Linked DNA regions of Azospirillum brasilense. The protein of the gene in region 1 interacts with the protein of each later gene in a pairwise test. Links are inferred from orthologs where the notes say so. Each region holds a gene or a part of one and is shown in the gene's direction. Other genes may lie near its edges.

Evidence for each region. The genes of interacting proteins can lie anywhere in the genome.
Region 2: the proteins of trkA (region 1) and ptsN interact in binary tests that used the Escherichia coli proteins (3 or more experiments, as listed by UniProt). The link is inferred for Azospirillum brasilense from one-to-one orthologs.

Annotation. Positions count from the first base shown.
Region 1 is NZ_CP059450.1:605,637-609,326, reverse strand. Bases 563-3,373 are described here. They hold trkA (Trk system potassium transporter TrkA), read left to right. Parts: upstream 563-1,185; coding sequence 1,186-2,562; downstream 2,563-3,373. Other genes in these bases: H1Q64_RS16165 (D-amino-acid transaminase), read left to right, coding at 2,605-3,373; H1Q64_RS16175 (hypothetical protein), read left to right, coding at 665-973. Also shown: H1Q64_RS16180 (sigma-54-dependent transcriptional regulator), read left to right, coding at 1-301; more of H1Q64_RS16165, read left to right, coding at 3,374-3,468; H1Q64_RS16160 (HAD family hydrolase), read left to right, coding at 3,465-3,690. UniProt on the Escherichia coli protein: Part of the constitutive potassium transport systems TrkG and TrkH. May regulate the transport activity of TrkG and TrkH systems. Binds to NAD(+) and NADH.
Region 2 is NZ_CP059450.1:1,566,675-1,570,238, reverse strand. Bases 252-2,936 are described here. They hold ptsN (PTS IIA-like nitrogen regulatory protein PtsN), read left to right. Parts: upstream 252-1,207; coding sequence 1,208-1,666; downstream 1,667-2,936. Other genes in these bases: H1Q64_RS20555 (aspartate kinase), read left to right, coding at 2,746-2,936; ubiG (bifunctional 2-polyprenyl-6-hydroxyphenol methylase/3-demethylubiquinol 3-O-methyltransferase UbiG), read right to left, coding at 1,828-2,589; hpf (ribosome hibernation-promoting factor, HPF/YfiA family), read left to right, coding at 577-1,173; rpoN (RNA polymerase factor sigma-54), read left to right, coding at 252-453. Also shown: more of rpoN, read left to right, coding at 1-251; more of H1Q64_RS20555, read left to right, coding at 2,937-3,564. UniProt on the Escherichia coli protein: Seems to have a role in regulating nitrogen assimilation.

The DNA of each region.
Region 1 (3,690 bases):
GCTCATCATGGCGCAGGGCGACCCCAAGGAGCCGATCCGCGCCGACCAGCTACCGCCGGAAATCGGCGCCATCACCCCCACCGTCCTGAAATGGGACAAGGGTGGCGAGATCATGGGCCTGCCGCTCCGCGAGGCGCGCGAGGTGTTTGAGCGCGAGTATCTGTTGGCCCAGGTGACGCGCTTCGGCGGCAACATCTCCCGCACCGCGTCCTTCGTGGGGATGGAGCGTTCCGCCTTGCACCGGAAGCTGAAATCGCTCGGCGTGCACGGCAGCGAGAAGGGCAAGCTGTTCGTCGAGTAGGCTTGTCCAGCATCGTCAAGCACGAGGCGCCGTCTTTTCTCCTGAAGCAGGTTTTCCGAGCATGTCCCGAACGCGGGCGGCTTGGGAACCTGCTTTTATTTTGTCTGAGGGCGGTGCTTGCCGACTTGTGTCGTTGGTGTGCGTCTTCTGGAATTGTGTTGCGGTAATTCTATTATTTTAATTGATCTTAATTGACTATTTCCTTTTTTCAATTAATCATTAAATACAATTGTATTTATATATTTTGTGAAATTACGAGTAACATATTTTGTGTTGATCGAAGTGCATTGCCTAAATATTCATTGGCTTGTGAGCGCGCTTAACAACAAACAGCATTTTCTTTTTATGAGGAGGAATCACAATATGGCGACCACTGCTGTCCTGACGGTCAATTATACCGACAACCAACTTGTTGCTTATTTGAACGGCGCTCAAGTTTACAACCGCATTGGTGGTGGCGAATCGATCAATGAACAGGTCGTGCTGACCGGCAACCTGCAGGCCGGCGTGAATCAGCTTCTGCTGATCGGTGTGAATTTCAACGGGCCAGCCCATTTCCAGGGATCGGTCAACATCGATGGCCGCTCGCAGGACTTCAACTTCGACACCCGCAAGGACGGTGCTCCGGAAGGAGTCGTCACGCAGTTCTATTACACGATCGACAACAGCTGACGCCAGGGCTGGGAAAACGGGTCTCCGTTTCGCGATGATTGCCCGAGGGAAGGGTGATGGGGCAGAGAGCATCCGTCACCCCTCTTCCTGTCCACGCTCGCATGTCGGCCCGTATTTCCCTTCGCAAACATAGAGTTGGTGCGCTCTGCCGCAAAATGATAAGGTCCCTATCCTAATTGCCTGGAAAATGGGCGGGGAAGGGTGCAAAGGCCGTGAAGGTCATCGTTTGCGGAGCCGGGCAGGTCGGCTCGAACATCGCGCGCTATCTGGCGTCCGAGGGCAACAACGTCACGGTGATCGACCATTCGCCGGAACTCATCCAGCGAATCAGCGACACGCTCGACGTGCAGGCCATGGTCGGCCACGCTTCGCACCCCGACGTTCTGGAGGCGGCGGGGGCGGGCGAGACCGACATGATCATCGCGGTCACCCAGATCGACGAGATCAACATGGTGGCCTGCGAGGTCGCCCACGCGCTGTTCAAGGTGCCGACCAAGATCGCCCGCGTCCGCAACCAGAGCTATCTGAAGCCGATCTGGGCGGACCTGTTCAGCCGCGACCACATGCCGATCGACGTCATCATCTCCCCGGAGATCGCGGTGGCGCGCGCCATCGCCCGCCGGCTCCAAGTGCCGGGCGCCTTCGACATGATTCCGCTGGCGGACGGCAAGGTCCGCGTCGTCGGCGTGCTCTGCACCGAAACCTGCCCGGTGCTGCACACGCCGCTGCGCCAGTTGACCGGCCTGTTCCCCGACCTGGGTCTGGAGGTGGTGGCGATCATCCGCAACGACCGCTCCTTCATCCCCGGCGGCGACGACCAGATGCTGCCGGGCGACGAGGTCTATTTCGCCTGCGACAACCGCCACCTGAACCGCGCCATGGCCGCCTTCGGCCACGAGGAGGTGGAGGCCCGCCGCATTATCATCCTGGGCGGAGGCAACATCGGGCTGTGCTTGGCGGAGGAACTGGAGGCGAAGTACCCCCAGGTCACCGCGCGCATCATCGAGATGAACCGCAGCCGCGCCCAGTTCGTGGCGCAGCGCCTGTCGCGCACCATGGTGCTGCACGGCGACGGGCTGGACCCGGAGATCCTGGAGGAGGCCAACGTCCGCGCTACCGAGACGGTGGTCGCCGTGACCAACGACGACGAGGGCAACATCCTCTCCTCGCTGCTCGCCAAGCGGCACGGGGCGAAGCGCGCCATCACGCTGATCAACAAGGCGTCCTACACCTCTCTGGTGTCGCCGCTGGGGATCGACGCGGTGGTCAGCCCGCGCGCCATCACCGTGTCGAACATCCTCCAGTACGTCCGTCGCGGCCGCATCCGCGCGGTGCACAGCCTGCGCGACGGCTTTGCCGAGGTCATCGAGGCGGAGGCGCTGGAAACCTCCGCGGTGGTCAACACCCCGCTGCGTGAGGTGAAGCTGCCCTCCGGGGTCATCGTCGGCGCCATTGTGCGCGGCGACGAGGTCATCATCCCGCGCCCGGCCACGGTGATCCGTCCGAAGGACCGTGTCATCATCCTGGCTACCGCTGGTCAGGTGAAAAAGGTGGAGAAGATGTTCGCCGTCCGGCTTGAATTCTTCTGATCGCCTCCCGTATCGTTTTTGGCACCAACAAAAAGAACCTCCATGGCTCGATGGGCATACGTCAACGGCCGTTACCTGCCGCACCGGCAGGCGGCGGTTCATGTGGAAGATCGCGGTTTCCAGTTCGCCGACGGCGTCTATGAGGTGGTGACTCTCCTCGATGGGCGCTTCGCGGACCTGGACGGCCATATGGAGCGTCTGGGCCGCAGCCTGTCGGAGCTGCGCATGGACTGGCCGGCGGCGCCACGCGTCGTGACGATGATCGCCCGCGAGCTGGTGCGGAGGAACGGCGTCCGCAACGGGGCGCTGTACATCCAGGTCACCCGCGGCGTCGCCCCGCGGGACTTCAAGTTCCCGGCAAGCATCCCCGCGACTCTGGTGATGACCGTCAAGCGGGTCACCGCCTTCGCCAAGCCGGAGCAGCTCGAGAAGGGTGTGGCCGTGGTCACGGTGCCCGACATCCGCTGGGGCCGGTGCGACATCAAGACGGTCGGTCTCCTCGCCCCGGTGCTTGCCAAGCAGCAGGCCACCGAATCGGGCGCCTACGAGGCGTGGCTGATCGATCCGGACGGCACAGTGACGGAGGGGGCCTCCTCCAACGCCTGGATCGTCACGCAGGACGGCGTGCTGGTGACCCGCGCCCCGTCGCGGAAGATCCTCAACGGCATCACCCGCCAATCGCTTCTGCGGCTGGCCGGCGAGCGCGGCATCCCGGTGGAGGAGCGCAGCTTCACGGTGGAGGAGGCGCTCGCCGCCCGCGAGGCCTTCGTGTCCTCCGCCGGTACCTTCGCGCTGCCGGTGACCCGCATCGACGGCAAGCCGGTAGGCGAGGGCAGGCCGGGGCCGGTCACGCGGACGCTGCGTCAGGCCTATCTCGATTACGTGGCCGCCGGGGTGCCGTCATGAGCGACGCCGCCGCCGTCATCGACCGCCTGCCCGTGCTGCCGCGCGCCGTCCTCTACGACTGGGACAACACGCTGGTCGACAATTGGGGCACGGTGCGCGCCGCGCTGAACCACGCGCTGGTCACCTTCGGTCATCCGGCCTGGACCGAGGATGAGGCGAGGGAGCGCATCAAGCAGTCGCTGCGCGACAGCTTCCCCCGCATCTTCGGGGAGCGCTGGACCG
Region 2 (3,564 bases), 960 kb from region 1 along the record:
CTGCACCAGCGCGCCACCACGATTTTGAAGGTGGCCAGCGAGATCATCCGGCAGCAGGACGCCTTTTTCATCCACGGCGTCTCGCATTTGAAGCCGCTGATCCTGCGCGACATCGCCGAAGCAATCGGCATGCACGAGAGCACGGTCAGTCGCGTCACAACCAACAAGTTCATGGCGACGCCGCGCGGCGTGTTTGAGTTGAAGTATTTCTTCACCTCCGCCATCCAGGGGGCCGACGGGCAGGCGGCCCACTCGGCGGAGGCCGTGCGCTACCGCATCAAGGCGATGATCGACGCCGAGAAGCCCGAGGACGTGCTGTCGGACGATAAAATCGTCGAAATCCTTCGTGGTGAAGGGATCGACATTGCGCGCCGGACGGTCGCGAAGTATCGTGAAGCGATGCGCATTCCGTCATCGGTGCAGCGACGCCGTGCCAAGATGTCACGCATGTAACCGGGCCGGGAGGGGGCCGTCCTTGATTGACAGCCCATACCGCCGTCACTATGGTCCCCGTCCGCACGTGGCGGCCTTCCGTCGTCCTATGTCTATCGCGGACCAGATTGGAAACATCCCAAAATGCAACTGACCGTCAAAGGCAAGCAGCTTGACGTTGGCGACGCTCTGCGCACCCACGTCGCGGACAGCCTGAACACCATCGTCGGCAAGTATTTCAACAAGCCGATCGAGGCCAACGTCGTCCTGACGCGCGAAGCGCATCTGTTCAAGGCCGACATTCAGGTCCATGTCGGTCGTGGGATCGTCCTTCAGAGCGCGTCCGACGCCACCGAGCCGTACCCCGCCTTCGACACCGCGTGCGAGAAGCTGGCCAAGCGCCTGCGCCGCTACAAGCGCCGTCTGCGCGACCACCACAGCGTCGAAGCCCCCGCGCAGGAAGCCTTCCCGGCCCGCTACCAGATCCTGGAAGCGGAGAAGGACGAGGCCCATGTGGAGAGCGAAGAGGCCGCTGCCGAGGAGGCGCAGCCCATCGTGATCGCCGAGATGGAAACCAACATCGCGACCCTGGCGGTCAGCGAGGCGGTGATGCGCATGGAGCTCGCCGACGCTCCGGCCCTGATGTTCCGCAACGGCGCCCATGGCCGCCTGAACCTGGTCTATCGCCGCGCCGATGGCAACATCGGTTGGGTCGACCCGGCGGAGAAGGCCGGCGCCTGAGTCCGGTCTCTGTTCCAACCACACCCAAAGCGTCATGCTCGATCTCATCACGCCGCACGCCATTCTCCCGAACCTGAAGGCCGGCAGCAAAAAGCAGGCCCTGCAGGACTTGGCGCGCAAGGCGTCCGAGCTGACCGGCCAGCACGAACGGGCGATCTTCGACGTCCTTCTGGAGCGCGAGCGGTTGGGCACCACCGGCGTAGGGCATGGCATCGCCATCCCGCACGGCAAGCTGCCCAACCTCGACCGTGTCCACGGCGTCTTCGCCCGGCTGGAGCGGCCCATCGACTTCGATGCGATCGATGAGCAACCGGTCGATCTGATTTTCCTGCTGTTGGCTCCGGATCATGCCGGCGCCGACCATCTGAAGGCGCTGGCCCGTGTGTCGCGCCTGCTGCGCGACCAGTCCATGTGCGAGAAGCTGCGCGGTTCGGACTCGGCGGACGCGATCTATGCGTTGCTGACCCAGCACGAAGCCAGCCACGCGGCGTAAGGCGCGTTTCCTGTGAACATGAAAAAAACGGGAGAGCCGCCGGCCCTCCCGTTTTTTCGTTGTGCGGCTCCCGATGCCACCGCTTCTGCAGCCAACATCAGCGCCAGCATCGGCAACGCGTACGTATGTACGTCCGTACGCGTCGCCGATGCTCTGTACGTTCAGGCCCGCTCCGCCCAGCCCATGTAGTTCACGTCGAGATCGCGCGGGTTCAGCCGAAACTCGTCGGACAGCGGGTTGTAGGTGATGCCGGTCAGGTCGCGGATCGCCATCCCTTCGGCGCGCACGGCGGCGGCCAGTTCGCCAGGGCGCAGGAATTGGCGCCAGTTGTGGGTGCCGCGGGGCAGCCAGCGCAGGATGTACTCCGCCCCGACGATGGCCAGCGCGAAGGACTTCGGCGTGCGGTTCAGCGTCGCCAGGAACAGCGCCCCCCCCGGCGCCGTCAGCTCCGCGCAGGACTTCACGAACAGCGGCACATCGGCGACATGCTCGATCACCTCCATCGCCAGCACGGCGTCGAAGCGCTCGCCGCTGGCGGCCAGGGCCTCGGCGGTGGTGGCGCGGTAGTCGACGGGGGTGCCGGTCTCCGCGGCGTGGGCGGCGGCGGTGCGGACGTTGCGCTCGGCCGCGTCCACGCCGACCACAGTGGCGCCCATGCGGGCCATAGGCTCCGACAGCAGGCCGCCGCCGCAGCCGATGTCTACGATGCGCAGGCCCTTCAGCGGCTCCGCCGCCAGCGGGTCGCGGCCGAAGCGGCGGCACAGCGTGTCGCGGATGTAGGCCAGCCGCAGCGGGTTCAGCCGGTGCAGGGGCCGGAACTTGCCGGCGGGGTCCCACCATTCCGCGGCGATGGCCGAAAAGCGGGCGATGTCCTGGGGGTCGACAGTGCCTGCGGTGCCTGCGGTTCCGGCGGTCGCGGTCATGAAAGAAATCCCGTATGCTTGGATTGCGAGAACAATTGCGGGGCGAACTTGCCTCGCTGTGAGCGACAGAGTATGGATACGCCGCCCCGCGCCGGCAACGGTAGAGCGGGGGCGCGGACTGCCGGCTTATGTGCCGGCCCAGACATGGTGTGAGGTATGGCGCGGATCGTCCTCAAGTTCGGCGGCACGTCGGTCGGCGACATCGACCGCATCAAGAACGTGGCCCGAAAGGTCGAGCAGGAAGTCAAGGCGGGGCATCAGGTCGCCGTCGTCGTGTCGGCGATGTCCGGCGTGACCAACCAGCTCGTGAAATACTGCAACGACATCGACAAGCTGCACGACGCGCGCGAGTACGACGCCATCGTCGCTTCGGGCGAGCAGGTGACCTCCGGTCTCCTCGCCATCGCGCTGCAGTCGCTCGGCATCCAGGCGCGGTCCTGGCTCGGCTGGCAGATTCCGATCTACAGCGACGAGACGCACGGCAAGGCGCGCATCGTGTCCATCGACACGGCGGAGCTGGACAAGCGGATGAACACCGGCGAGGTCGCTGTGGTCGCCGGCTTCCAGGGCGTGACCGAAACCGGCCGCATCACCACGCTGGGCCGCGGCGGCTCCGACACCTCGGCGGTCGCCCTGGCGGCGGCGCTGAAGGCCGACCGCTGCGACATCTACACCGATGTGGACGGCGTCTACACCACCGACCCGCGCATCGTCACCAAGGCGCGCAAGCTCTCCAAGATCACCTACGAGGAGATGCTGGAGCTGGCGTCGCAGGGGGCGAAGGTCCTGCAGACCCGCTCGGTCGAGATGGCGATGAACCACCGCGTGCGCGTGCAGGTTCTGTCGAGCTTCGAGGAGGCCGCCGGCAGCGCGCTTCCCGGTACCCTTGTTGTTGACGAGGACGAGATCGTGGAAAAGGAAGTTGTGAGCGGCATCGCCTACAGCCGCGACGAGGCGAAGATCACCCTCATCGGC